Regions from separate parts of the Pollutimonas sp. M17 genome, predicted to be linked through region 1. Evidence: predicted binding sites of a transcription regulator. Region 1 holds the regulator's gene; the other holds the start of a gene.
What was found. The regulator FNR, encoded in region 1, switches genes on or off when oxygen is low (the NO sensors DNR and NnrR bind a similar motif). The targets are predictions, from matches to a motif close to TTGATNNNNATCAA.
Positions count from the first base shown of each region.

Region 1 (14,841 bases):
GCTATCTGGAGCTTTGCGCGCGCCAATCGGTGGACGGGGGCGAAGCCCATCGCCTGATTGAACAGTTCAGCGCCGCGGTGTCCGGCCGCGCCAATCAATTGGCTTTCTGGTTCGTGGCCGTGCAGGTGGCCCTGGCCTTCATTGTCGGCGCGGCCTGGTATGTGTATGCGCCCCAGCACGCCATTGGCGTCATGGTGGCCCTGCTGGTCATGAGCTGCCCTTGCGCCATGGCGATGTCCGTACCCACGGCCGTGGCCGCGGCGCATGCCGGCCTTTCCGCCGTACCCGCCCGCAGCGAGGACGAGGTGCTGCGCCTGATCCAGGCGGCGGGACGGGTTGCGCGGCAGAACCTGTACGGCTCCGTGGCCTGGCATCTTTTGATGGTGCCCCTGGCCGCGGCGGGGTGGGTGGCCCCCTGGCTGGCGGCCATCAGCATGCTGCTGTCCTCGCTGGCGGTGGCGGCAAACTCCTGGCGCCTGTTCCGGCGGCAGACCCGCCAGGCGCCGACCGTCGCCTGGCAGGGCGCGGCCATGGAAGGCTGAACCGTGGAAGCCTCTCTGTTTCTGCTGCTGCCGATCTCGCTTCTGGCGGTGATCGCCATCGGGGCCGCTTTCTGGTGGGCCATTTTTGCCGGCCAGTTCGACGATGCCAACGAGGCGGCGCAAGCCATCCTCCTGGACGACGACAGTCCCGAAGGTCAGCGGGCGGGCGAAAAGAACACCTAGCTGGAATCGGTGTGTCGGTAGGAATGTTATCCAAAGTGTGGTGCGGAAACGTCAGCGGCAAGACGACTGGGTCCATCTTGATGCAGATCAAAGAGGGCTTGGGCTCGTTGCGCCATCATGCTGGCGTCTCATATTGTTTATTTGTTTAGGGGAAGCTCATGGGCACTTCCGATGCTATCGGAAATCAGGCTGAAACCTTCAACTATGGTGTCGTCAGGCAATTCACGATTGCCACCATAGTCTGGGGGGTGGTCGGCATGGCGGTCGGGGTACTGATCGCGGCGCAACTCATCTGGCCGGAACTCAATTTCAACACGCCGTGGCTCAGCTACGGCCGTCTGCGCCCATTGCATACGAACGGGGTGATCTTCGCCTTCGGCGGCAGTGCCTTGTTCGCCACGTCCTACTACGTGGTGCAGCGCACCTGTCAGGTGCGGCTGTTCAGCGACAAGCTGGCCGCCTTCACCTTCTGGGGATGGCAGGCCGTATTGGTGGGGGCGGTCATCACCCTGCCCATGGGCTTCACCAGCACCAAGGAATACGCCGAACTCGAATGGCCGCTGGACATCCTGATCGCCCTGGTCTGGATCACCTACGCCGTGGTGTTCTTCGGCACCATCGCCAAGCGCCGGGTCCGGCACATCTACGTGGCGAACTGGTTCTTCGGGTCCTACATCCTGACCATCGCCGTCCTGCATATTTTCAATAATCTTGAAATGCCGGTTTCATGGTGGAAGTCGTATTCCATCTATGGCGGCGTGCAGGACGCCATGGTGCAGTGGTGGTACGGCCATAACGCCGTGGGCTTCTTCCTGACCACCAGCTTCCTGGGCATGATGTACTACTTCGTGCCCAAGCAGGCCGAACGCCCCATTTACTCGTACCGCCTGTCCATCGTGCACTTCTGGGCGCTGGCCTTCACCTATATGTGGGCGGGCCCCCATCACCTGCTGTATACCTCCTTGCCCGACTGGACGCAGTCGCTGGGGATGGCCCTGTCGCTCATCCTGCTGGCGCCTTCCTGGGGCGGCATGATCAACGGCATCATGACTCTGTCGGGCGCCTGGCACAAGCTGCGCACCGACCCCATCCTGAAATTCCTGGTCGTGGCCCTGTCCTTCTACGGCATGTCCACCTTCGAGGGCTCGATGATGTCCATCCGCACCGTCAATGCCTTGTCGCATTACACCGACTGGACGGTGGGCCACGTGCATTCGGGCGCGCTGGGCTGGGTCGCCATGATCACCTTCGGATCCTTCTACTACATGATTCCCCGCCTTTACGGGCGCAGCGCCATGGCCAGCATGAAGCTGGTCGAGCTGCACTTCTGGATGGCGACGCTGGGCGTGGTCCTGTACATCAGCTCGATGTGGATCGCCGGCGTCATGCAGGGCCTGATGTGGCGCGCCACCGGCGCCGACGGCACCTTGACCTACAGCTTCGTCGAGGCGGTCAAGGCCACCTATCCCTTCTATGTCATCCGCTTGCTCGGTGGCCTGTGCTTCCTGTCGGGCATGGGCGTGATGGCCTGGAATACCTGGATCACCGTCAAGGGGCAGCCCAAAGTGAATCCCGTCGTCTATAAACGCAGTCCGGATCCGGTCGATCCCGCGCTGCTCGGCCCCGCGTCCGCCACGGCGGCGACGACGGGCATGGCTTGAGGAGAACCCGCATGTCCAAGAAAACCGCCGGTTTTTCCCACAAGCTGATCGAAACCAACGTCGGCCTGCTGATCATCCTGAGCATCGTGGTGATCTCCTTCGCGGGTCTGGTGCAGATCGTCCCCTTGTTCTTCCAGCATTCGACCACGGCGCCGGCCCCGGGCGTGCAGCCCTACGAGCCGCTCAACCTCATCGGCCGTGACGTCTACATACGCGAGGGATGCGTGGGCTGCCATTCGCAGCAGATCCGCATGCTCAGCTCCGAGGTGCTGCGCTACGGCCCTTATTCGCTGGCCGGCGAATCCACCTACGACTACCCCTTCCTGTGGGGTTCCAAGCGCACCGGCCCCGACCTGGCGCGGGTCGGCCAGCGCTATTCCGACGACTGGCACCGCGTGCACCTGCGCAATCCGCGTGACGTGGTGAAAGAGTCCAACATGCCCGCCTATCCCTGGCTGCAGCACAATCGGGTCGATCAGGAGAACGTCCAGGACCGCATGCGCGCGCTGCGCAAGCTGGGCGTGCCCTATACCGACGAGCAGATCCAGAAGGCGCCCGAGCAGTTGAAGGGCAAGACCGAAGAGGACGCCCTGGTGGCGTATCTGCAGGGCCTGGGCGTGGCCGGCCGCGAGGCGGCCGCCAAGGCGGTTTCCGAAGGAGCGCTGTAATGGCTATCGTCAATGGAATTGCAACAATCATCGCCATGCTGACCTTCCTGGGCATCGTATGGTGGGCTTACTCACGCGGCCGGGCCGACGCGAACCGGGAAGCATCGCTGCTGCCTTTCGCCATGCCCGATGAACGCTCGACGGATAAAAATGCAGGGGGCTCGCATGAGTGACTTCGTCAGTAGCTTCTGGAGCTACTTCATCGCCATCATCGCCATCGGCGGGATCGTCTTTTGCCTTTGGCTGCTGTTCACCCAGCGCGCCTGGCTGAAGAAGACCGTGCCTCAGGTCGAGGACACCGGACACGTCTGGGACGGCGACCTGACCGAGCTGAACACGCCGGTGCCGCGATGGTGGACGGTGTTCTACATAGGGCTGTGCGTCATTGCCCTGGGCATGCTGTTCCTGTATCCCGGCCTGGGCAGCTACGAGGGCACTCTGGGCTATACCGCGGCCAGGCAGGTCAAGGCGCAGCAAGAGGCCATGAACGAGCAGATCCGGCCGGTATACGCCCGCTACAAGGAAATGCCGATCACCGAGGTGGCCCACGACGAGCAGGCCCGCGAAATCGGGCAGCGGCTGTTCCTGAACAACTGTGCGCAATGCCATGGTTCGGATGCCCGGGGCAGCGGCAACTTCCCCAACCTGGCCGATGGCGACTGGCTGTACGGCGGCGCGCCCGAACAGATCCTGCAAACCATCACCAAGGGCCGGCACGGCATGATGCCCGCCTGGAAGTCGTCCATCAAGCCGGCCGAGGCCGCCGACATCGCCCAATACGTGCGTTCCCTGTCGGGCCTGGCCAGCGATCCGCTGCGCGTCGTGCCGGGCAAGCGCGGCTTCGAGACCTTCTGTGTCGCCTGCCACGGCGTCGAAGGCAAGGGCAACACCGCCCTGGGTGCGCCGAACCTGACCGACAATGTCTGGCTCTATGGCAGCTCCGAGGCGTCCATCGTGGACACCATCCTGAACGGACGCGAGAACCGCATGCCGGCGCAGGAAGGCATTCTGACCGAGGACCAGATCCGCATGCTTACCGCATGGGTATGGGGCTTGTCCAATCAGGGAACCAGCACAGCAGCGAAATAAAAGGCCACACATGAGCAGCGAACCACCCGTCAATCCGACCACGCAAACATCCGCGGCGGCGCCCGCCTGGCAGCCGCCCCGCGTATCCAGGGTCGGGGGTGGCGCTTCTCCGCAGGTCGAGAAGGCGCTGTCCGACGTGCGCAGCAAGATCTACCCGCGCTCGGTGTCGGGCATCTTCGCGCGCTGGCGCATCGTCATGGTGTTCGTGACGCAATTGATCTTCTACGGACTGCCCTGGCTGCAATGGAACGGCCGCCAGGCCGTATTGTTCGATCTGGCCGCGCGCAAGTTCTACATCTTCGGCATGGTGCTGTGGCCGCAGGACGTCATCTACCTGGCCGTCCTGCTGGTGGTTTCGGCCTTCGCCCTGTTCCTGTTCACCGCGATGGCGGGGCGCCTGTTCTGCGGCTATGCCTGTCCGCAAACGGTCTATACCGAAATCTTCATGTGGGTCGAGCGGCGCATCGAGGGCGACCGGCTGGCGCGCATCCGCCTGGACGAGCAACCCTGGACATGGCGCAAGATACGCCTGAAGGCATCCAAGCACATCGTCTGGCTGCTGATCGCCTGGTGGACGGGCTCCACCTTCATCGGCTATTTCGCGCCCATACGCGAACTGGGCATGGGCCTGCTGACCCTGTCCCTGGGGCCGTGGCAGTGGTTCTGGATGGTGTTCTACGCCTTCGCGACCTGGGGCAACGCGGGCTTCATGCGTGAAGCCGTCTGCAAATACATGTGCCCCTATGCGCGCTTCCAGAGCGTGATGGTCGACGACGACACCTTCGTGGTGACCTACGACCATGTGCGCGGTGAGCCCAGGGGCGGACGCTCGCGCCGCATCGACCACAAGGAAGCCGGCATGGGCGACTGCGTCGATTGCAGCCTGTGCGTGCAGGTTTGCCCCACCGGCATCGACATCCGCGACGGCCTGCAATACATGTGCATAGGCTGCGGCGCCTGTGTCGACGCCTGTGATCAGGTCATGGAAAAAATGGATTATCCCAAAGGCCTGATCCGATATACCTCCGGGCGCGCCATCGCCGACGGCATGACGCAAAGCCAGGTCCGCAAGCGCATGCTGCGGCCGCGGGTGCTGGCTTACTCCTTCATATTGGGGTTGATCGTCATTGGCTTCGTGGTGTCGCTGGCCACGCGCACGAACCTGCGCATGGACGTCATCCGCGACCGGGGCGTACTGGGCCGCGAAGTGGCGGGCGGCATGATAGAGAACGTTTATCGCCTGCAGTTCATCAACACGTCCGAGTCGCCGGTCGAGCTGACCCTGGGCGCCAGCGGTCTGCCCGAGCTGTCCATCATGACGGCCGACCATGGCGCGACCACAGTCCACGTCGATCCGGCGTCGAACCGGCTGGTGCCCATCGTGGTACGGGCGCCGGCCGGCAAGGTCGACGCGGGCCTGCACGATATCGAGCTCACCGTGGTGGGCAGCTATGGCGAGGAAGGCGAAACGACCGTCGTCGAGCGTTCCAGCTTTTTTGTGCCAAAATGATTCCAGGAGGCAGCACCATGTCCGACACCCAACCCACTGGCGCGAATGGGCCCGAAAACAGCAGCAAGCCCTGGTGGCGGGAGCCCTGGCCATGGATACTCATGGCCGGCCCGGCGGCGGCCGTCGTTGGCTGTATCATTACCATTGTGCTGGCGGTGCAGAATTTTGGGGATCAGGCCATTACCGACGGGGGCGTCAAGCGCGGCCTGGTCGTCAGCAAGCAAACCCAGACTCCGCCGCCTTCAAAACCTTAGGCAAGCAAAAGAATACGACGGGAGACCTTTATGCGGTGGCGTTCATTGATGTGGATTTTATGGCCTTCGTTCCTGGTGGGCGCGGCCACCAGTGCAGCGGTATTCGCCATGGTCGATCCCCTGGATATCGCCTTTTTCGGCTATATGGAAGCTACTCGCCAGCAAGTGTATGCGGGGGGATTCTTTCTTTTCTGGCTGATGGCCGCCTTGTCCAGCGCCCTGAGCCTGCACCTGGCGCCTCGCGGCCAGCTGGTCGACGAGTTCGGCGATCCCATAGAGCAATAACCGCCGCGTAGCGGCGGGGCGGCCCTCAGCCGCAGTCGGTGCCGGCCAGCGCCTGCAGATTGCGCATGTCCAGGATGTGGACCTCGCGTTGCTGGACCCGGATCAGCCCCTCCCGCGCAAAGCGGGAAAACAGACGGCTGACGGTCTCCAGGGTCAGGCCCAGGTAGTTGCCGATTTCCTCGCGGCTCATGCGCAGGATGAATTCACTGGCCGAATAGCCCAGCACAACCAGCCTTTGCGACAGGTTCACCAGGAAGGCGGCCAGCCTTTGCTCGGACCGCAGGGCGCCCAGGGCCATGATCAGATGGTGCGAACGGCTGATTTCCTTGCTCATGAGCCGCCGGAACTGTTGCTGCAGCACTGGAAGATGCTGCGACAGCTGGTCCATTTCGTCTATGCGTATGACACAGACTTCGGTATCTTCCAGCGCGATGGCGTGGGATACATGGGTGTTGTCCAGCAGGCCGTCCATGCCCAGGATCTCGCCGGGCAGCAGGAAGCCGGTGATCTGCACCTGGCCGGAGGAATCCTCCAGCTGGGTCTTCAGGGAGCCCGACCGGATGCCGTACACCGCTTCGGTCTTGTCGCCCAGGCGGAACAGGGCACTCCCCTTGGGGATGCGGATGCGTTCCTTGACCAATTCATCCAGCTTGGCGACATCATTGCGCGGCATGCCCAGCGGCAGGCATATTTCGCTGAGCATGCAAGTGGAACAGCGCGTCGAATTGGGAGTAACAGGAATTTTTTTCTGCATTCAATCGTCCTCGTGGGCGAGGAAGTAAGGTTCGGCGGCCAGCTAAGGGCCGTATGCTTCATTGTAAGCTTTCAGTCAGGGAGACTGGCGCATCCCTTGCCATGACATGCATCAAGTATACGGTAGCGGGCTTTTAATCCCTTGCTTGTCACCTGAGTGTGGTTTTTTCGCCAGTGGGATTCCAGTAGGCGGGCGATGCATAGCGCGCCTTGACCATGTCGATGAACAGGCGTACACGCAGGGGCAGGTGCTTGCGTTCGGGCAGCATGGCGAAAATGCCGTTGGCCGGGGCCGCGTAGTCGTCCAGCACGCTGATCAGGCGCCCCTCGGCCAGGTCCTCCTGGACTTCCCACAAAGAACGCCAGGCCAGCCCGATGCCGGCCAGCGTCCACTGATGCAGCACCGATCCGTCGCTGCAGGCCATATTGCCCTTGACGCGCACGGCGCGCAGTTCCCCGTCCTGCCTGAGCAGCCACCCCCGGGCCTGATTGCCCTGGTTGCCGAAAGACAGGCAGTTGTGCTGCGCCAGATCGTCGGGCGTATTGGGGCGGCCGTATTCCTGCAGGTAGGACGGAGCGGCGACGATGACGCGTTTGTTGTCGGCCAGGCGCAATCCGACGATCTGGGAATCGTCCAGTTCGCCCAGGCGGATGGCGCAGTCGTAGCGTTCTTCGATGAGATCGACCAGGCGGTCGCTGAGGTCGAGGGTGACGGTGACCTCGGGGTAGGCGGCGACGAACTCGGGTATCAGCGGCGCCACGTGGCGCCGCCCGAAGCCCGCCGGCGCGCTGACGCGCAAATGCCCGCTGGGCCGTATGCTGCCCTGTGAAATGCGCGATTCAGCGTCATTCAGTTCGCGCAGGATGCGCTGCGCCTCTTCGAACAGTTCGGCGCCTTCCGAGGTCAGGGACAGGCGGCGGGTGGAGCGCGCCAGAAGCTTGATGCCCAGGCGCGCTTCAAGCGAGCTGATGCGCCGGCCCATCATTGCCGGGGCGATGCCTTCGGCCCGGGCGGCGGCCGACAGGCTGCCCAGTGTCGCAACGGCCACGAAGCTTTCGAGTTGTTTGAATTTGTCCATGCTGGCGTGTCAGGTAGGCGGCCAGTCAGTGCGGGGCCGGGCCAAGTGCAATAGTATCAGCATGGGGAACGCCTTCGGTCCGCGGCGGCCGCAAACGCCCTTGAAAATGCCTGTTCCGGCCGCACATATTCACTATTCGAGCACATGCTCTCCCATTTCAGTGAAAACCATATTATGCGATACGATAAATTGACGACGAAGTTCCAGCAGGCCCTTGCCGACGCGCAAAGCCTGGCCGTGAAGCACGATAATCAGTATATCGAGCCGGCCCACGTCCTGGCGGCCCTGCTGGCCGATACGGACAGCGGTGCGGCCAGCCTGCTGGCGCGCGCCGGCGTGGCGGCCAACCGCCTGGGGCCGGCCTTGAACACGCAGATCGAAAGCTTCCCCCAGGTGCAGGGCGCCGAGGGCAATATCCAGGCCAGCCGCGATTTGCAGGCGGCGCTGGCGCGCACCGACAAAGAGGCCTCGAACCGGGGCGATACCTATATTGCCAGCGAACTCTTCCTGCTGGCCATGTCCGACGACAAGGGCGAAACCGGCCGGCTCCTGCGCGAGTCGGGCCTGCAGCGCAAGGCGCTGGAAGCCGCCATCGAGGCGGTGCGCGGCGGCGCGTCGGTATCCGACTCCGAAGGCGAATCCAACCGCGAGGCCTTGTCCAAGTACACCACCGACCTGACCGAGCGCGCCCGCCAGGGCAAGCTGGACCCGGTGATCGGCCGCGACGACGAAATCCGCCGTTCCATACAGATATTGCAGCGACGCACCAAGAACAACCCTGTGCTCATCGGCGAGCCGGGCGTGGGCAAGACGGCCATCGTCGAAGGGCTGGCGCAGCGCATCGTCAACAACGAGGTGCCCGAGACCCTGAAGGGCAAGCGGGTATTGTCCCTGGACATGGCGGCCTTGCTGGCCGGCGCCAAGTATCGGGGCGAATTCGAAGAGCGGCTGAAGGCGGTCCTGAAGGAGCTTTCCCAGGACGACGGGCAGACCATCGTCTTCATCGATGAATTGCACACCATGGTCGGCGCGGGCAAGGCCGAGGGCGCGATGGACGCCGGCAACATGCTCAAGCCCGCCCTGTCGCGCGGCGAACTGCATTGCATAGGCGCGACCACGCTGGACGAATACCGCAAGTACATCGAGAAGGATGCCGCGCTGGAACGCCGCTTCCAGAAGGTCTTCATCAACGAGCCCGATGTCGAATCCACCATTGCCATCCTGCGCGGCCTTCAGGAGCGCTATGAACTGCACCATGGCGTAGCCATTACCGATCCGGCCATCGTGGCGGCGGCCGAGCTCTCCAACCGCTACATCACCGACCGCTTCCTGCCCGACAAGGCCATCGACCTGATCGACGAGGCGGCGGCCCGCATCCGCATGGAAATCGATTCCAAGCCCGAGGTCATGGACAAGCTGGATCGCCGCATCATCCAATTGAAGATCGAGCGCGAAGCGGTCAACAAGGATACGGATGAAGGTTCGCAGCGCCGGCTGAAGGCCATCGAAGACGAGCTCCTGAAGCTGCAGCGCGAGTACAACGACTTCGAGGAAATCTGGAAGGCCGAGAAGGCCGCGGTGCAGGGCTCGCAGGCGATCAAAGAGGAGATCGAACGCACGCGCGCCGAGATGGCCGAGCTGCAGCGCAAGGGCCAGTTCGACAAGCTGGCCGAGCTGCAGTACGGCAAGCTGCCCGAGCTGGAAGGCCGTTTGCAGGCCGCCGAGGCGGGCCAGCAGGAAGCCGGCGCGTCGGAGCATCCCCGCCTTTTGCGCACGCAGGTGGGAGCCGAGGAAATCGCGGAAGTCGTATCGCGGGCGACCGGCATACCCGTGGCCAAGATGATGCAGGGCGAGCGCGACAAGCTGCTGAAGATGGAGGATTTCCTGCACGAGCGGGTGGTGGGCCAGAACGAGGCCGTCAGCCTGGTGGCCGACGCGATACGCCGTTCCCGCGCCGGGCTGTCGGATCCGTCCCGGCCCTATGGCTCTTTCCTGTTCCTGGGACCGACCGGGGTGGGCAAGACGGAATTGACCAAGGCGCTGGCCAGCTTCCTGTTCGATTCGGACGACCACATGATACGCATCGACATGAGCGAATTCATGGAGAAGCATTCGGTGGCCCGCTTGATCGGGGCGCCCCCGGGCTATGTCGGCTATGAGGAGGGCGGCTACCTGACCGAGGCGGTGCGGCGCAAGCCCTACAGCGTGGTGCTGCTCGACGAGGTCGAGAAGGCGCACCCGGACGTGTTCAATGTGCTGTTGCAGGTGCTGGACGATGGCCGGCTGACCGACGGCCAGGGGCGCACGGTGGATTTCCGGAATACGGTGATCATCATGACGTCGAACCTGGGGTCGCAGCATATCCAGAGCATGGCGGGGCAGCCGTACGAGGTGGTGAAGGAGGTGATCTGGGACGAGCTGAAGCAGTCGTTCCGGCCCGAGTTCCTGAACCGGATCGACGAGGTGGTGGTATTCCATGGCTTGGAAGCCAAGCACATCGAGTCGATTGCGCGGATCCAGCTTCAGCGGCTGGGGCAGCGGCTGGCGCAGAAGGAGATGCGCCTGGAAGTGTCGGATGCGGCTCTGGCGCAGCTGGCGCGCGCGGGCTTCGATCCAGTCTTCGGGGCGCGTCCCTTGAAGCGGGCGATCCAGCAGCATATCGAGAATCCGATCGCGCGCCTGATCCTGGAGGGCAAGTTCGGTCCGAAGGACGTGGTGCCTGTGGATTGGCAGGGCGACAAGTTCGTGTTCTCACGGACGCTGCAGTAATTTGTGTCGTTGCGGTAGGAAAGCATGGCCGGACCGAGGTTCGGCCATGCTTTTTTTGTTGGCGGGCGTTATTGGTTTCTTGCCTGATGGCGGGCTATTTAACGCTACCGGTTTATTTATTCTTGCGGCGCCGGCGGCCGGGGGTGGGGCCCTGCCGGCACGGCTGGCGGTCCGGCCCTTGGCCGGACTACCCGCGCCTTCCTCGTCCAGCCGGGTGGCGGGCGAACTCCCTGCGCGGCACTGCGTGCCGCTCCGGTCAGACAGCGCCCGCCGAAAGCCCCCGGCTTCCCTTCGGAAGCCCGCGGCGCCTGCCTGACCGCCGGCCGGGCCCCACCCCCGGCCACCGGCTGCGTCGGTGATGAGTGGGCGAGCGCAATAGCCGGCTTGATGCCCTAGTTGGAAGCGGTCGATAGCCAAGGCGCTATAGATTGATGGCGGAGGGATTGTCAGTTGGCATTCGCCGCCGTTTGCCGGAATGCCAGGGCCAGGCCGGCCAGTATCGCCGCCAGGCCCGCCAGGGCCAATGGCGGCATTGCGTTGCCCAGGATCAGGTAGTCCAGGATGGCGGTGACCACCGGCACCAGGTAGAACAGGCTGGTGACGTTGACCAGGTTGCCGCTGCGTATCATCCGGTACAGCAGCAATTGGGCCGCCACGGAAATCAGCAGGCCCAGCCAGAGCAGGGAGATCAGGAAGCCCGCGGTCCACTCGACATGGAAGGGCTGGAAGGGGGCCAGGAGCAGGCACAGGCCAAGGGTCGCGGCGTATTGCAATGGCAGCACCTGCGCGGGCGCCTGCCGGCTGCGCTTTTGCAGCATGGCGCCCAGGGTCATGGATAGCAGGGCCGCCAGCGCAAAAGCCATGCCCAGTCCCGAGAAATGCGCGCGGGCCAGGCTCTGGTAAACCACCAGCGTCAGGCCGGACAGGGCCAGCAGCAGGCCGGCGAGCCGCCAGGGGGAATAACGCCTCTCGGTCAGCAAGAGGGTAAGAATGGGCTGGACGCCCAGCAGGGTGGCCAGCAGGCCGGGGGTGATGCCATGCGCCATGGCCTGGAAATAGCAGACGGAGTAGCTGCCTATCAGCAGCAGTCCCGTCGCGGCGACTTGGCGGCGTGTTCCCGGGGCCGGCAGCCAGCGCCTGCCGGGCAGCCCGATCAGCAGGAGCGCACCCAATGCCAGCGCGAAGCGCAGGATAAGCAGTGCAAAGACGGAGCCGTGGTCCAGGCCCCAGCGGGTGAAGATGGCCGCGCTGCCCCAGAGCAGCACGAAAATGGACATGGCGGCATAGGCGGACCATGCGGGGGATTTTGTGGTCATGTTGAACTCAACCGTCGAATGGGAAGCAGGCCCGTCCGCCCGGCTGACGCAACGGCGTCAGCCGAAGTCAAGCATGGAGGACGGGGCCGGGTGGCGGGCTGTGAATCAGCCCTGGGCGATGGCGCGCGGCGGATGCAGGCTTGCCGCGGCGATGTTCGCCGGAGGTGCGACGGAAGAGGGGGGCGGGTTTGCGGCACGCGCACCGTCCGCCGCGTGGTGCGCGGTCAAGGCGGGCGATTTGCAGTGGGCAAACGATGTCATGCGGATTTCTTGCTATGCGGATTTGGGTATAGGGCGCTGTCCGATCGGGCGGAGGCCGCTTGCAAAAAATATAGCATGCCTCATGCCCTGTGAGCCAGCTGTGCTTTGCGCCGCGACCATATGTCGATCAGAACTTCCAGTTCAGGGCAAGGTTGCCGGTAAGCGAGCGGTAGCCGGCGCGCAGGAATTGGCTGGACAGGCTGGCGCTCAGGCTTAGCGTCGGGGTGGCGGCATAGTGCAAGGCGCCCCTGATGGCCAGGGCATCGGCACTCACGATGGTATTGCGGGTACTGAAGGGCTGGTCCGGATAAGCGGCGAAGTGAGCGTGCTGGCTGATGCTCCGGTTCAGCAGTTCTCGCTCCCAGGCGACCTGCATCTGCGCCGTGAGCATGGCATCGTTCCGTAGCGGCAGATTCAGGCTGGCTCCCGCGCCCAGGCTGGCGCGCAGTGAGGAGAAACCGGCCGACTCCAGCGTCAGGCGGCTTGCCTCGCTGCCGGATTCGGTCAGCCCGGGACGGTGCAGGTAGGTGTAGTCCAAGGAGGCGACGGGCCCGGCGCTCCAGGCGGGCGAGAGCGCCCAGTTGTAGCCTCCGCCCAGGCTGAGCGCGCCGCTGTAGCCGGTCCAATCGGCGTGGTGCCTGCCTTGATACTGGCCGATGCTTACGTTGCGATCCATTTTTCCTTCTTTGATGCCGATCTGGCCTTGTCCGAACAGGTAAGGTCCGGCCAGGGGATCCGGCGCGTGGCGGGCCTGCAAGCCCAGATGCAGGGCGCTGGAGCGGCCCGTGCCGCGCTGTTCATCGCGCAGCTTTACCGTCTGCTGACTCAGTGCGCCATAGATGCCCAAGGTCCAGTCATTGCGCCGGGATCGAGTGCCGAAGACGGCGCCGTAAGTGGATGCGTCATAGGCAAGCTGGTCGCCTTGCCGCTTTTGCCATGCGCCGGCCCCGAAGGCTGCGGCGTAGGCGCGCCATTGGCTGTCGGGCTGAATGCCGGCCGGCTGCTGGTCGCCCGCTATCTGGGCGATCTGCCGCTCGCGCTGCAGGCCGCCGGCCAACAGGGCGCTGTAGGCCGCCCCGGACAAGGGTTCCAGTGCGGCGGCGATGCCGCTGCCGTCGGGGGCGGAGAAGTCCAGCGCCTTGTACAAGGGCTGGATGCCGGCCCGCGCGATACCGGAAATCCGGTCCAGGGTCAGTCCGACCCCATGGCTGTTGGCGTCCCGGGCATAGCGGCTGTAGGCCTGGGCCGGACGGGCCGCGCTAAGCTGGTACGAACCGCCGCCCGTCCCGATCGCCTGGAAGGACAGGGTGGGCGAAGACGATACGGCAAGTACGGTGCTGAAGGCGCCGGCGGTCGTGTTGGCCTGGACGAGCTGATCGAAGCTTGCGCTCCAATCCGAGGGATACCAGTCCTGCAACGGCGACAGGGCCAATCGGCCGTCCAGGTCGGCATGGCCGCTGACGGCCAGGATGTCATGTCCGCCTTGCGCATCGACCTCCATTTGCAGCGTGCCCGTGGATCCTTGCTGATAATCGCCGACGATGTCGATGCGTCCCAGCGAGTTTCCTGGCGACACCGTGCCGTCATTGACAAAGAGCTGGCCCGCCTGGAGGGTATAGCGGCTGTTGCCGGCCAGGGTGGCGCCGGAATCGACGCGCACGCTGTGCAGATCGTGATCGCCGTTCAGCGAAGTGTGGCCTCCCTGTGCGGAGAGGGCGATATTCTGGCCCTGGATATTGCCCTGGTAGCGCAGCGAGAACGCCGCATCGGACTGGCCGGTGGCGCGGCCCAGCGTGTCCGGCAATTGGCCAAAGCTGAGCCGGGTCAGGCGCGGATCGCCATTTTCATCTTCCTGCTTGTAGAGCGAGATGATGTCGCCCTGGATCTGCGCGCCGCGCATGACGTTGATCTGGTTGACCAGGGCATTGGACGAAATATAGATGGCCGCCGCGGTTCCGGCCAGGTGTCCGGTCAGGTCGTAGCGGTCGACCAGGGCTCCGTTCAGCTCATCCAGCGGGGTGGCCATAGGTGCGCCATTGACGTCTTGTATGTAAGACCCGCGGTATTCCACATCGCTGCCTATCGCATTGTTGCCGAAGTCGAAACTGGCGGCGATGCCCAGTTCGCCCAGGGCCTGGACGTCGCCGCGCTGGATGAGATTGTGGTCGCGCCCGTAGGCGAAGGCCAGGCCGCGCCCATTCAGGCCGTCGGCGTGGATGCGGGTTCCGGGTTGGATGACGATGGTGTTGTCCCGGCCGTCCACGCGGATGCCGGCTCCGCCCGCCCCCCTGGTGAGCAGGTCGGCACGTTGATAGACGGTGTTGTGGCTGCCATAAACGTGCAGGCCCAGTCCCAGCATGGCGGTGTTGTAGGTGCCGGGCAGGTAAGCGGTTCCCTGGGCGTTGCGCTGGAAGTAGCCGTGATCGTTGACGACGGTCTGGTTGTCGTTGTAGATGGAATAACCGAAGAAG
Region 1 is NZ_CP107548.1:2,261,292-2,276,132, reverse strand. Features, by position in the region: gene OEG81_RS10780 (hypothetical protein) at 1-542, shown strand, start outside; gene ccoS (cbb3-type cytochrome oxidase assembly protein CcoS) at 546-725, shown strand; gene ccoN (cytochrome-c oxidase, cbb3-type subunit I) at 884-2,386, shown strand; gene ccoO (cytochrome-c oxidase, cbb3-type subunit II) at 2,398-3,054, shown strand; gene OEG81_RS10760 (cbb3-type cytochrome oxidase subunit 3) at 3,054-3,227, shown strand; gene ccoP (cytochrome-c oxidase, cbb3-type subunit III) at 3,220-4,143, shown strand; gene ccoG (cytochrome c oxidase accessory protein CcoG) at 4,154-5,653, shown strand; gene OEG81_RS10745 (FixH family protein) at 5,671-5,907, shown strand; gene OEG81_RS10740 (hypothetical protein) at 5,938-6,192, shown strand; gene fnr (fumarate/nitrate reduction transcriptional regulator Fnr) at 6,218-6,946, opposite strand; gene OEG81_RS10730 (LysR family transcriptional regulator) at 7,095-8,024, opposite strand; gene clpB (ATP-dependent chaperone ClpB) at 8,199-10,793, shown strand; gene OEG81_RS10720 (DMT family transporter) at 11,240-12,109, opposite strand; gene OEG81_RS10715 (hypothetical protein) at 12,215-12,370, opposite strand; gene OEG81_RS10710 (autotransporter domain-containing protein) at 12,498-14,841, opposite strand, start outside.

Region 2 (14,841 bases), 670 kb from region 1:
GGCTTCCGCTTCGAGTGGAAGCTGGCGCTGGCCTGCGCCATCGCCAACTTGCACGACGTGGTGATCATCCTGGGCTTTTTCGCCTTCTTCCAGTGGGAGTTCTCGCTGTCGGTGCTGGCCGGGGTGCTGGCGGTGCTGGGCTATTCGGTGAACGAATCCGTGGTGGTGATGGATCGTATCCGCGAAAACTTCCGCAAGCAGCGCAAGATGGCGGTGTCCGAGATCATCGACCTGTCGATCACGCAGAACATCTCGCGGACCATCATCACGCACGGCTCGACCCAGATGATGGTGATGTCGATGTTCTTCTTCGGCGGCCCCACGCTGCATAATTTCTCGCTGGCGCTGACCATCGGCATCTGGTTCGGCATCTATTCGTCGGTGTTCGTGGCGGCGGCCATCGCGATGTGGCTGGGCGTGAAGCGCGAGGACCTGGTGAAGCAGGTCAAGAAGGAAGATCCGGCGGCGGAAGTGATGTAACTATTGCTTGGGCCAGAATTCCGGTTTAAGGTTAAGGAAGAGCCCGCCTGGATTTGAATTCTGGCGGGTTCTTTTTTGCTTTCTTTGACTGTTTCTATCGTTGCTGTATCTGAGTTCTTAAGACGGCTGCAGAAGTCGGCTTTTGGCTGTTCATAGGCTTGCTTCAACTCATCGGTGGTCAAGGCCAGAATTGTTAGTTTTCCTATGCGGGTACATAAAAATACTTCAGTGGCATCAACTGCTTGGTTACCGTATCAGTCTCTTGATAGTTAGCCATATAGACGCCCAGCGTCTCCTCGAATCATCCACATGGCTGTCATGAAACTAAGTTCCTCTTTTACTTCGAACTAGGCCGCAGTTACCCCTGCATCAACGATTTATCGCAACTGGGATAATTTCTTCTGACTATCAGAGCGCAGCATAATGATGTTAACTGGTTCAGATGCAAACCACACGAACGAGTCCCAGGCCAAATTATGTGCAAGCCCCCGATACGGGCTGGCGCTTCGGTCGGAAAATGCAGTCACGTATGCCAAGTGCTCGGTTTCAAATCCAGCTTCAAGCGCAATCGCTTCCAAAGCTTCTTTGCGCTGTTGGCTTATAGGACCGTCGGTGTGGACCACCTCAACGAAGACGACCAGAATATCGCCGCTTGCCGGACTAAGGTCAACCAGAATCACATCCGGAAGGCTCTTGGACTGGTCAATATGCAAATGCAATGCATGGACGAGCGTCGGGTCGATAACCTTGTTGGCACTTTCGGACAACCACAGTACCGCTGGTTGTACCAAAAAATAGCGCGAGAATTGTTCGACGACAGCCTTGGTGATACGCGAGCTTTCGCCGGGCGCCAAGGTTATGGCACTTCCGCTGGGGAACACCACCGGAACACGATCAGTAGAGGCTACTGCGTTATTTCGGATGATTGTTGCCCGCGCCATTGCCGCCGCGGACAGAAAACGGAGTTGCCAATCGCTTATGGCGGCCGCTAGGAATTCACCTTGTATTGATTCGTCAAACAGTGCGGAAAACTCGGGCTGTAAGGCATACTTCGGTCTAGATGAAGTGGTTGGAATCCCTGGGCGCTCAATAACAGCCTGATTTGGAATGAGGCCTCGCGCGATATTTTCGTCTCGAATTTGCTCGCGTGAATTGACGGCATACCATGCCTTCGGCGAGCGCTCTTTCTTCTTGTTTGAATGCATGTAAACACACCATGCTTCACGCTCAGCATGGCTGGAAAGCGCCAGTTGAGTATCGGACATATCGACAACCTGACTTGGCCGTATCCATCGATTGCTGCCATGTATGGCACCACAATAAATCATGGTCAACACCGTTTTCGCTGTTGACTCCCGGATGCAATATTGTCGGTTTTCGACGCCTTCTGGAAATATCAGAGGCAAGCGTTCAGTTACTGTGCTTAAGGCTGGAACAGCTGGCCACGTCATTCACGTATTCCATAAAAGCGCCCGATTGCGTTCTGAATAGTAGCTTGCGTGGCTTGGCTTTGTATCAGGATCTGGAGCTGCTTCATTTGGTGCAAGGTCGGCAAAGGCAGCGCATTGAGCTCATATGCAGAGACGGCAACGCTGCCACTGATGCAACGGAATGCAGCATCCGCAGGGACGGAATTCAGTAGCATTGCAATGGTTTCGGGCGTGATGTCCGGGTCGGAAACAGTTGGATAAATAGCATTGACGTGGTTCTCGATGACAGCCGCGCCGTGCTTGACCAGAAAGTCTGTTGGCAGAACGGCGCATACCAAACGTCGGGCCTGCTCTTTGGAGGTCGTACGCTGAACCAACACACACGACGTTTTGGTCAGCAAATGAGGCTGACTATCCAGCACCTCGATAGCGGGAGCATGATTTTTCTTCGCAGCGGAAAAGACGAACTTTGCAGAGGCGATGGATTCCGCCCAAATCAAGGGATAGACGTTTTCACCCTTGATTGCTGATTTTAACTGGGCCTTATGCCGATTCCAGACCAACGGCCCAGTGGAGACGCCATAACCAATATCAGAAAGCCGCGTCTCCATCTTGCGCAAATCTTGGAAAAAAGATGCTTGTTGTTCCGAGCGCGGTAACAGCCATGGGCCACCGTTCTCATCGAGTCTGTACTTTCCGATTAATGTTGCTTCGGCCTTGTCGTGAGCGCCAGTGATTACGTTCGAGACCACGACGGGCGATGGCTGTGCATGCTTGCGGTAGGACGTCAGGGCCGTTTCCTGCAAAACATCATCAAAAACCCCGTCCCGACCAAATACGATATCTATGGCATGGGCAGGCGCTTGAGCACATAGCAAGGCACGCAATGCCTTGAAGTATTGTCCGCCTAGGAACGACGTTGGCGTGACATAGGCTATAACCCCATCGGGCTTGCACAAATGCAAGGCCAAGTCGGTAAATACACCATACAGATTGGCATGTCCATAAAGACTTCGTGAAAACTTTTGGCGCAAAGAATCAGAAAGTGTGACCCTGCCATAGGGTGGATTACCAATCACCAAATCAAACGTGCCGAAGGCATCATCCAAATCCAGCGAATCACCGACATTCACGACTGACGATGTCCGTTTCCCGCTGGTGATGACCAAGTCCAGCAAGGTGACTTCCAATAAGACCTCAGACATCCACGCAGCAAAAGCGTCTATTTCACTACCACGCAAGCGCGCGGTTATCCGCCGCAGTGTCAATTCCGGGCTGCCTGCGGGCGCTGCTTTTAGCATCCGGGCCGCCACTGGGGCAAGAAATGCTCCGCCGCCACATGACGGATCGCAGGCGCTGTGCTTGGCCGGATCGAATCCGGCTGCTACGGCTAGGTCGATCAAGCGTTCTGACAATGAAGGTGGTGTGTAAAACGCGCCAAGGGCCGAACGCATCGATTCCGGCAACATCACGGTGTACACACTGCCGATCAGATAGCCCGCATCAGCGGCGGGAAACTGGGCAACAAGTGCTCCAATTTCCGAAGCCAACTTCATTGCTATGGGATCAAGCCCAGTAGTTCCGAAAGGAGGGGATTTAATCTTTAATTGCTTTCCTTTGGCGTGAACTACTGTATCCCAATAGCCACATACCATCGAAACACAAAAAACTTGCACCAATGCCAATCTACCGGGCTCTGCAAGCCCTTCCGCATAGCCGCGGGCCATCGATTTCATGGCGAGATACTGCTGCTTCGGGTCGTGAAAGGTGTCGAGCGACTGTTGTAGATTAAATTGCGGAATCGCACCCATAGTTTGCCTCGCATAAGTTACCGAATAGCCTTGCATCCATTTTAACTGTATATAACAACAGCATACAGGGGCCTGTGCTTTGTTGCCTATAAGCGATACAGCCCGCTATTCCGATACAACCTCCTTCGGTTCCGGTGCGAACAAATCCAAAATTGTCTGCTTGCTGCCCCCGAAACGCCCTTTCGCAGCGCCGCCACGCGGCTTTTTCGGAGCAATTTCGATATCGAACAAAACGGCGCGAAAATCTATTTTTTGCTCGCCCATCTCACCCAGTAGCGCAGAAATCACCGCTAAGTGCGACGGAACCTCTCCCTTCTTAGCGCAGTTAGTGATCGAGTTATGGTTCATTTTTATAAGTTCGGCAAACTCGCGAATGCTTAACCCGGCCTTTCCCAACTGTCGACAAAACTCTTTGTATGTCATGGCGTAAATCATACTCAAAAATGCGTCGCACATACAACAATTTCTTAATGAAATAATCGTATGTGCATTTAAAACAAATTAATGTGTTTTTCTCATCGAAACACATTAATTTATGCCTATTTCTATTTAGTTAGAACAGACAGATGTAAATTTGCATCTTTAACGCAAAAAAGCCCGCGAGGCGGACTTTCCTGCTTACTGCTTGACGGACCCAAGGTCTAGCTGCTTACTTTCCGCCGCCCGTCGCGTGCACGACATAAGCCGCTATGGCATCCATGGAGGCTTCGTCCAGGGTATCGGCAAAGGAAGGCATGACGCCCATGCCTTCCTGCAACACCTTTTTGATGCGCGCCGCATCGGGCTTGAGTTCGTCAAGGTCCGGGCCGATGGCCCCGCTTGCCCCGGCGTCGCTCAGGGTGTGGCACACCGCACAGGCAGGCACGGCGCCCGTCATGAACAGAGCCTTGCCCTTCTCCAACTGCTGGGGGTCGGCGCCCTCCGCCCAACTGGCCCCCGCCATGCCCATCCATAACAAGCCTGCTGCGGCCGATAACGCAAAACGCTTCATTTCTTTCCTTAGGCGACCTTGACCACCACCATGTGGTCGCGCCAGCTGTTGTTGATGTAGCCGCGATTGTTTTCGCGGCGCTCTTCGGGCTGGGTGTCGCCAGCCTCGTTGGTGGCCCGGCAGGCCAGCTCATGCGTGCCGGCGGCCAGATCGGTGCTGAAGACAAATTCACGCCAGGCATACTTGCCCAAATCTGGACCCACGAACTCCGCCTTCTGCCAATCCTTGCCGCCATTGACCGAGACCTCGATGGACTTGGCCGCGGTCATCCCGCCCATGGCAACGCCGCTGATCTGCACACGCCCCGCCGGAATGGTTTGATCGGGGTCGGACGGATAGTTGATCCAGGATTTGACCGGCATTTCCCAGATGGAGTCTTCGCTTGGGCTGGGCTTGCCGCCCACCGGTGTCCACCGATAGCTGGTTTGCTGTATCTTGGCCGGCGACTGTTCTTTGGTGAAGGCCAGGTGCTTGATGTATTTGATGGAGTTCACGCCCGTATAGCCGGGCACGATCATGCGCAAGGGCCCGCCATGCGCCAGCGGCAGGGCCTGGCCGTTCAGCTCCCACGCCAGAATGGCGTCCTCGATGGCCGAAATCGGCACCGAACGCTCGACTCTGATGGTATTGGGATCCAGTCCTTGCGGAATCGCTTCGCCGCCCGTGCTGGTCATGTAGACCATCCCGTCCGCCATGCCTCCCACCGCTTCCAGCACGGCCTTGACCGGCACGCCGGCAAAAATCACGCAACCGGCGGCGCCCACCGTCCATTGCGTGCCGCTGGGCTTATGGGGAAACCAGGCCCGGCCGTTGCCTGAGCATTGCAGGACCATGGGTACGGCCGTCAATCCCAGCTTTTTAAGCTCGGCCACGGTGAAGCTGCGCGGCTTGGCAACGCCGCTGACCTCCAGCGTCCAGCTGTCGGGCTCTTTGACCATGCTGGCATCGGTGGGCGGCGCGACATTATTACGGACGAACAGGCGGTCAATGGGCGTGATGACGCTGTTTCCAAAGGCCGTTCGCCGGGTTTCTATCGTGTTCGCGCTATGAACGATCATACTGTCGGCGTCTTTCCAGCTGGCGTAGCCGGGCAAGGGCTTGGCGGCCGAGCCGCCCGCGCCGGGGTCCGCGGCACCGGTATCGGCGTGCGCCGGACCGCCCAAACCAGCCAAAGCTACAACGCTACCGGTTGACACCAGCATGCGGCGACGGCCTGCATTAGTCAGTTTTTCCATGTCTTCCTCCTGTTGAGAGACTAGCCTTATATTATTGAATCATATATTTATATTTTTGAGTTATATCATAGCCCTAATAAGCAAAGATCAATTAGTCTGGTGTCGTATCGTGCTATCCCACAGTTCCGCAAGCAGGCTTATTTTGTTAATAATTCTATTTGTGTAATATTGTTTCCGTCTTAGGCTTGTTAGAGGAAACAATGAATAAAGTCGTTTATGTAGAAGCTTTCTTTAAGCCAGTAGGAAAAACCCGAACCGTAAAGGTGCCTACCGGCCAGAAAACTAAAGGATTCTTTGGCGGGCAAAAAGACGTTGTACGCAAAGAAGAGCGCTGGGAACAAACCGGCTGGTCCGATTGCGAGATTGATGGCGCTCGGCTCGCCGACGACGTAAGTCAAGCCATCTCAGAATTGAACAAGGGTGGGTATGAAGTCGTTTCCGTTTCCGATATTACGTCTGGACAGTACAACTGGGAATATAAAAAAGGTGGCGGCGGCCATCAAACCGGAGGGTGGGGCTACGGCTATGGCTACGGTTACAGCATCACTGAAGGCGTAATGATTATTGCAAAAAAATGAACTTGTACGGAAAGTCGATTGCCAGTGAATTCTCTGACTGTCTACTAAAAAGCAAATATTGAATCGACCTTGAAGCGTAAACTGGAAGCGTACGCCTCTTGCACGTTTTCATCCTATTTTCGATACGACCATCAAAGTCTCTATGAACGATTCACACTATCCTTTGTCGGTCCGGCGATTCCACTGGCTTGTATTTGTTCTTCTTACCTTGGTCCTTATCCTGATCTACGCGCACGGCTGGTCCCCCAAGGGCTCGGCCATGCGCGCGGTATTCAAATGGGCTCACATCCAGTTTGGCATAGCGATTCTGCTGATGATGATCCCGCGGATTATGGCGCGTCTGCGTGGTGAACGTCCCCGCATCGCCCCGCCACCGCCCTCATGGCAGCAGTGGCTGGCCCGTATTGTGCAATTTGCGCTGTACGCCTTATTGTTTGCCGTGCCGCTGCTTGGCATCGCCAACCGCCTGTGGTCGCCCAGCGACTGGAATTTTCTCGGCATCGCGCTGCCACATGTACCAGTGACCGACAAGGCATTTTCAAAACAGCTTGAAGACATCCACGGGACGCTCGGAAATGTATTGATGTACCTGGCTGGCGCCCACGCCGCCATTGGATTGGCGCATCACTTCATACTGCGCGACAGCGCGCTACGGGCCATGCTGCCTTTCTGGGGCAACGCGAATACCGCAGGCTCTGCGGAAACCAACACAAATAGCGCAAACCCCTGAACCAGGGGAAGCGTCGCAAATCAAGCTCTTTCATTCTCTCTCATGCAGCCGCAGACCGGGCCGCATGGCGATTCCGGCGGTAGGCGTGCGCCGCGTGCTTCCGAAGGGAAGGCGGGGGACGTCGTCGGCCGCTGTCTGACCGGAGCGAAGCGCAGGGAGTTCGGCCGACGCCCACCTGGACGAGGAAGACGCGGAAACAAGCACGCCGTGCCGGAATCGCCATGCGGCCCCGCCTGCGGCGTCAACGGAAGACAGACCAGGGACGACAGAACGCGTAGGAAAAACAGAGTTAACGGTACAATAAGCCCTTTACATTTCAGCCCCCGGGATATACACCCGTTACGGCGATCATCATGCAAGAAATCACCATCAAGCGGCCTGGCACCGCCTCTGCGGCCACGCCTGCAAAGCCATCCGCCTTCCTGTTGCCCGAAGAGCCTACAGCGTCCACACAACAGGCGGTTGAAAGCGCAGGCCAAATATCCGGCACGCTGCTGATCCCTGAAGAGCCCGAAGCGTCGACAGCACTACTGCTTCCTGAAGAGCCCACCCCAGCCGGGCAGGCACAGGCATCCAAAACCCCGACCGCCGCCAAGACCCGCAAACTCTTCATCCGCACCTTCGGCTGCCAGATGAACGAATACGATTCGGACAAGATGGCCGACGTATTGCGTGAGGATCAAGGCGTCGAGATCACCCAGAACCCGGACGAAGCCGACATCATCCTTTTCAACACCTGTTCCGTGCGCGAGAAAGCGCAGGAAAAAGTGTTCTCGGACCTGGGGCGGGTGCAGCACCTGAAGCAGAGCAACCCCAACCTCATCATCGGCGTGGGCGGCTGCGTGGCCAGCCAGGAAGGCGAAGCCATCATCAAGCGCGCCTCCTACGTCGACGTGGTGTTCGGGCCGCAGACCCTGCACCGCCTGCCGCAGCTTATTGCGCAGCGCCGCCAGTCGGGCCGCTCGCAGGTCGACATCAGCTTTCCCGAGATCGAGAAATTCGACGCCATGCCGCCGGCCCGCGTCGAAGGCCCTGCAGCCTTCGTCTCCATCATGGAAGGCTGCAGCAAGTATTGCAGCTTCTGTGTCGTGCCCTACACGCGCGGCGCCGAGGTATCGCGCCCGTTTGACGACGTGCTGATGGAAGTTGCCGACCTGGCCGACCAGGGGGTGAAGGAAGTCACCCTGCTGGGCCAGAACGTGAATGCCTACCGCGGCCCCATGGGCGATGGCCCCGAGATCGCCGACTTCGCGATGCTGCTGGAATATGTGCATGAAATTCCCGGCATCGAACGCATACGCTACACCACCTCGCATCCCAAGGAAATGACCTCGCGGCTGATCGAAGCGCACGGTTCGCTGCCCAAGCTGGTGCCCTTCCTGCACCTGCCTGTGCAGGCCGGCAGCGACACCATCCTGGCGGCGATGAAGCGCGGCTACACGACGCTGGAGTTCAAGTCCATTGTGCGGCGGCTGCGCGCGGTGCGTCCCGACATGACGCTGTCGTCCGATTTCATTGTCGGCTTCCCGGGCGAAACCGAAGCCGAGTTCCAGAAAACCCTGGACCTGATCCGGCATGTCGGATTCGACCAGTCCTTCTCTTTCGTCTATTCCCGCCGGCCCGGCACGCCCGCCGCCGACCTGGACGACGACACGCCCAAAGAGGTCAAGCTGGAGCGCCTGCATCGCTTGCAGGCCCTGATCAACGAACAGGCCAATGCCATCAGCCAGTCCATGGTGGGCGGCATTCAGCGCATCCTGGTCGAAAAGCCCTCGCGGCGCGATCCCAATGAACTCTCGGGCCGCACCGAGAACAACCGCATCGTCAACTTCGTGGGCCAGCCGCGCCTCATCGGCCAGATGGTCGACGTGCGTATCACGCATACCATGACCAATTCCCTGAAGGGTGAAATCGTGATCAGCGGGGAACGCGCATGACGCGAACCGCTCAAGGCAAAAAAGGCCCCGTCACCGTCAAGCTGGATGGCGACAACACCCATCTGGCCAATCTGTGCGGGCCGCTGGATGAAAACCTGCGCCAGATCGCCGATGGCTGGAATGTCAGCCTCAGCCGGCGCGGCGATCATGTGTCGATCACGGGCGAGCAGGCGAAAGCGGCCGCCAAGGCGCTCCAGTGGTTCCATCGGCGCGCCGTGCACAAGGCCTTGTCGGTGGACGACATCCAGTTGGGTATGGTCGAACTGGGCGCCGGGCGCCCGCAGGTATCCGGGGAAGCCCCCGCCGAGCCGGCCGCCCTTCCGGAAATCCCCCCGGTCGACGATCAGAGCCTGAACCTGCGCACGCGGAAATCCGACCTGCGCCCGCGCACGCCGCGCCAGCGCGAATACCTGAACCATATTTTGCGGCACGACATCACCTTCGGCATCGGCCCCGCCGGCACGGGCAAGACCTGGCTGGCCGTGGCCTGCGCCATCGATGCGCTGGAGCGCGAAACCGTCCAGCGCCTGGTGCTGACGCGCCCCGCCGTGGAAGCGGGCGAGCGGCTGGGCTTTCTGCCGGGCGACCTGGTGCAGAAGGTGGATCCTTACCTGCGCCCGCTCTACGATGCGCTCTACGACCTGATGGGCATCGAGCGCGTGCAGCGCCTGTTCGAGAAGCAGACCATAGAGATCGCGCCGCTGGCCTATATGCGCGGGCGCACGCTGAACCATGCCTTCGTCATCCTGGACGAGGCGCAGAACACGACTCCCGAGCAGATGAAGATGTTCCTGACCCGCATCGGCTTCGGCAGCAAGGCGGTGATCAACGGCGACCCTTCGCAGGTGGACCTGCCGCGCGGCCAGGCCAGCGGCCTGCTGCATGCGGTCGACGTCCTGGAGTCGGTGCAGGGCATCGCCACCACCCGCTTCACCAGCCGCGACGTGGTGCGCCATCCGCTGGTCGCGCGCATCGTGGATGCCTACGAAAAAGCCGGCGACCATGTCTCCTGATCTGTCCCTGGTCGTTCAGTACGCCACGGCGGCCGACCAACTGCCTCGCTGGCGCCTGCGCCGCTGGGTGCTGCACGCCCTGCGCGGCATCGCCCGCGCGGACGGCCCCGAGGCGGACGCCTTGCGCGCCGTCGTCCTGACCCTGCGCCTGGTGGACGCCGACGAAGGCCGTCGCCTGAACCGCGAGTTCCGCGGCCGGGACTATGCCACCAATGTGCTGACCTTCGAATACGGCACCGGCCCCGACGGCACGGCCAGCGGCGACGTGGTGCTGTGCGTGCCCGTTTTGCACAGCGAAGCGGCCGAGCAGGGCAAGCCGCTGCTGGATCATGCCGCCCACCTGACCGTGCACGGCGTCCTGCATGCGCTGGGCTACGACCATATCGACCCCGACGAAGCCAGCACCATGGAAGCGCTGGAAGTCGAGATACTTGGAAAAATGGGCATCGCCGACCCCTACCAGGCCTGAGGCCGCGCACCCGGGCGGGTATTTTCGGTTATGCTAAACCCTCCTGTATCAAGTCCCTTGGACAATGCCAGAACCTAGCTCATCAGACGCCGAGCCCCGCCCGGCAAAAAACGCATCGAAATCCCTGTTTGGACGGCTCACCGCATTCATGCGGCCATCGGAGCCCGAAGACCGCGAAGACATCAAGGCTGTGCTCGAAGCCGCCCACGACCGGCAGGTGCTCGACGGCGAATCCTACGCCATGATCTCCGGCGCCCTTGAAGTGGCCAACCAGACCGTGGCCGACATCATGGTGCCGCGCTCCAAGATGGATATGCTGGACATCAGCAAGCCGCTGTCCGAAGTGCTGCCGGAGATCATCGAAACCGGCCACTCGCGCTTTCCGGTCTATGAAGACGACCGTGACAACATCGTGGGCATCCTGCTGGCCAAGGACCTGCTGCTGTCCATCACCAACCCGGCCATCGACCTGCGCCCGCTCGTGCGCCCGGCCGTATTCATTCCCGAAACCAAGCGCCTGAACGTGCTGCTGCACGACTTCCGCAGCAGCCGCAATCACCTGGCCATCGTCGTCGACGAGCATGGCGGCATCTCGGGCCTGGTTTCCATGGAGGACGTCCTGGAGCAGATCGTCGGCGACATCGAGGACGAGTACGACGAGGACGCCGAGAAAACCATATTCCAGACCGGCACGAACAGCTGGCGGGCCATGGGCATTACCGAAATCGACATTTTCAACCGCAGCTTCAACACCGACCTGCCGCACGACGACTACGACACGCTGGGCGGCTGGCTGGCGGCGGAGCTGGGCCGCATCCCCCGGCGCGGAGACAGCATCAGCCATCAAGGCCTGAACATCACCGTGGTGGGAGCCGATGCCAAGCGTGCCCTGTGGCTGCACATCAAGCACGACAGCGCCGATCCGCTGGCCCCCGCCGGCGCCAGCGAGTAAATCCCTTGAGCATTCCTACACCGAGCCGCCATACCCCCTGGCATGCCGGCCTGGCGCTGCTGGGCGCGGTCCATGCCCTGTCGTTCGCGCCCGGCCCCCTGCCTCATTGGGTACTGCCCTTCGTGCAGATCTTCGCCCTGGCCATCCTGGCCTATTACGTCTTTCGCGCCGGCACCGTCCGCCAGGCCGCGCTCGGCGGCTTCCTGTTCGGCGCCGCGAACTTCGCGGTGGGCCTTTACTGGCTTTATATCAGCATGCACGACTATGGCGGCATGGCCGCCCCGTTGGCGGGCGCCGCTGTGCTGCTGCTGGCGGCGGGCCTGGCGCTGTTCACCACGCTGGCCACCGCGCTGGCTCGCTGGCTGGCGGCCGGTCATCTGCGTAATTTCTCGAACTACCGCTGGCAATTGCTGGCGGCCGCCATCTGGGCATCGAGCTGGACGCTGGCCGAATGGCTGCGCGGCACCCTGTTTACCGGCCTGCCCTGGCTGAACATAGGCTATGCCCACGTGGAAGGGGTGCTGGCCCCCTGGGCGCCGGTGCTGGGCGTGTATGGACTGGCGTGGCTGGCCGCTTTTGCGTCGGGCGCCATCGCCCTGCTGGCTTGCGCCAAGGACACCGAGAACGACGCCAAGGCGGCGGTGGCCGTGGGCCTGGCCATCGTCAGCGGCCTGATCGGCATTGCGCTGGGCCACATCGCCTGGTCGCAACCCCTGGGCACGCCGATGATGGTGCGCCTGGTGCAGGGCAACGTCCCCCAATCGGAAAAATTCGATCCCAGGCTTATCGAACAGGGCATCGCCACCTATATGCGGCTGGCCGCCCTGCCGCCCAAGCAGGCCGCCGACGCCCCCGACCTGATCGTCCTGCCCGAGACCGTGATGCCGGTGTTCCAGGACGCCATTCCTGCGCAAAGATGGCGACAGTGGCTGGACATCGCCCAGACGCGCGATGCCCGCATCCTGATGGGCATCCCGCTGCACGACCGCGTCGACGGCGGGGAGCGCTACACCAACAGCGCCATCGCCTTCGATGGCGGGACATCGCTGGATGCGCTGCGCGCCGGACAGCCCGGCATGCGCTATGACAAGCATCATCTGGTTCCCTTCGGCGAATTCGTCCCACCCGGCTTCCGCTGGTTCGTTGACGCCATGCGCATCCCGCTGGGCGACTTCAATCGCGGGGCTCCGCGCCAGGACCTGTTCCGGATAGGCGATCAATTCGTGGCGCCCGACATCTGCTATGAAGACGTATTCGGCGAGGAAATCATCCAGTCCGTGCGCCCCAGCCCGACATACGGGCCCGGGGCCAGCGTGCTGGTCAATCTCAGCAACCTGGGCTGGTTCGGCGACTCGTGGGCATTGCGCCAGCACTTGCAGATTTCGCGCATGCGGGCCCTGGAAACGGCGCGGCCCATGATACGCGCCACCAATACCGGCATGACTGCCGCCATCGATCCGAACGGAGTTGTGCGCGCCGCACTGGACCCCATGGTCAAAGGCGTGCTGGACGTCGAAGTCCAGGGCATGCAGGGCCTGACGCCTTATGTGCGCTGGGGCAATATCCCCGTGCTGGCGTGGTCCGCGCTGCTGTTGCTGCTGGGGTTCGGCTTGGGCAGGCGCCGGCCTGTTCAAGCCTGATCCGAAGATCCGGCCGGGTGGCGTTTGGCTGCCTACTGCTGATCGGCCCGCTCGTCGTGGTTCATCGAGAGGCTGCGGGCCACGCGGGTGACATCGGCCGTCCAGAAGGATTCGTCGGCCGACTGCAGGCGTATCGCCGCGTGCTCGACGTGATTCAGCGCCGCCGCGCGCGCCGCCTCGGCATCCCCTTTTGAAATGGCCTCCATGATGGCGGCATGCTCGGCCTGCACCTGAAGGCTGAAGTCGTCGCGGCGCGCCTCGTTGTTGCGCGTGACATGGATGGCGCTGCGCACATACTGGCCAAGAAAGGACAACAGCGACGTGAACAAGGGATTGCCGCTGGCCTGCGAAATGGCCGTATGGAAGGCGACGTCCTCGTCCACGCCATCCCCGCCCGCGCGCTCCGCCTTCTTGATATTGTTGAAGGCTTTACGGATGCGCGCGCGCTGCGCATCGGTGCACCGCTCGGCGGCCAGGGCGGCCATCTCGCCCTCGATGCCCCGGCGCAATTCAATGACGCGCAATACCGCCTGCAGGGAGTCGTGAAGATCGATATTCAGCCTGAACGGCCGGGCCACATTGGGTTCGAGCACCCGGGTTCCGCTGCCCTGCCGGGAACCCACCAGCCCTTCGGACTTCAGCCGTGAAATCGCTTCCCGGATGACGGTCCGGCTTACGCTGAAACGCTGGGCCATATCGATTTCAGAGGGCAGGCGCGAATGGACCGGAAAGGTATTGTCCCTGATTTCCCGCATCAAGACCTGGGTCACCTGGTCGGCCAGGGTGCCGTTTTTCTTTGCCGATTTTTTGCCGGATCCGGTCAAGCCATCCATGAATACACCCGTGTTTTTATCAGTATGTTGCGGTCGTTCATTATGTTGACATGATACAGATTAATCCATAAACTGATAAGCAATTTGTATGACAACATTTAGCGAGCCATAACATGCACATCGCCATTACAGGCGCGGCCGGCTTCCTGGGAAGCAAGCTGGCCAAACAATTATTAGCCCAAGGCTCGCTCACCGGGCGCAGCGGCCAGCCGGAAAAAATTTCGCGCATCACGATGGTCGACATCGCCGCGCCGGCCGGCTTCTCGGACCCTCGCATCGACGTACTGGTGGGCGACATTTCCGACCCCGCCATCATCGCGCGGGCCATCACGCCCGACACGCAAAGTATTTTCCATCTGGCCGCCATCGTCAGCGGACACGCCGAAGTCGATTTCGACCTGGGCATGAAAATCAACTTCGATGCCACGCGCCAGATCCTGGAGCGCGCCAAGTCGCTGGGCACCAAGCCTCGCGTGGTCTTTACCAGTTCGGTGGCCGTCTTTGGCGGCGAACTTCCCGAAACCGTGCCCGACACGCTCAGCCCCGTGCCGCAAAGTTCGTATGGCGCGCAAAAGGCCATGGGCGAACTCATGGTCAACGATTTCAGCCGCAAAGGCTATATAGACGGCCGCATCCTGCGCATGCCCACCATATCCGTGCGGCCCGGCGCCCCCAACAAAGCGGCCTCCAGCTTTGCCAGCGGCATCATCCGCGAACCGCTCAACGGCCAGGAAGCCGTGTG
Region 2 is NZ_CP107548.1:2,934,059-2,948,899, forward strand. Features, by position in the region: gene secF (protein translocase subunit SecF) at 1-480, shown strand, start outside; gene OEG81_RS13830 (BsuBI/PstI family type II restriction endonuclease) at 858-1,931, opposite strand; gene OEG81_RS13835 (class I SAM-dependent DNA methyltransferase) at 1,928-3,721, opposite strand; gene OEG81_RS13840 (XRE family transcriptional regulator) at 3,827-4,144, opposite strand; gene OEG81_RS13845 (c-type cytochrome) at 4,371-4,712, opposite strand; gene OEG81_RS13850 (sulfite oxidase) at 4,721-5,947, opposite strand; gene OEG81_RS13855 (hypothetical protein) at 6,148-6,525, shown strand; gene OEG81_RS13860 (cytochrome b) at 6,668-7,255, shown strand; gene miaB (tRNA (N6-isopentenyl adenosine(37)-C2)-methylthiotransferase MiaB) at 7,609-9,192, shown strand; gene OEG81_RS13870 (PhoH family protein) at 9,189-10,205, shown strand; gene ybeY (rRNA maturation RNase YbeY) at 10,195-10,674, shown strand; gene OEG81_RS13880 (HlyC/CorC family transporter) at 10,739-11,626, shown strand; gene lnt (apolipoprotein N-acyltransferase) at 11,632-13,266, shown strand; gene OEG81_RS13890 (FadR/GntR family transcriptional regulator) at 13,299-14,099, opposite strand; gene denD (D-erythronate dehydrogenase) at 14,213-14,841, shown strand, end outside.
Region 2: OEG81_RS13850 (sulfite oxidase) is a predicted target of FNR. The motif match lies at 6,003-6,016, and genes of this name have one in related genera.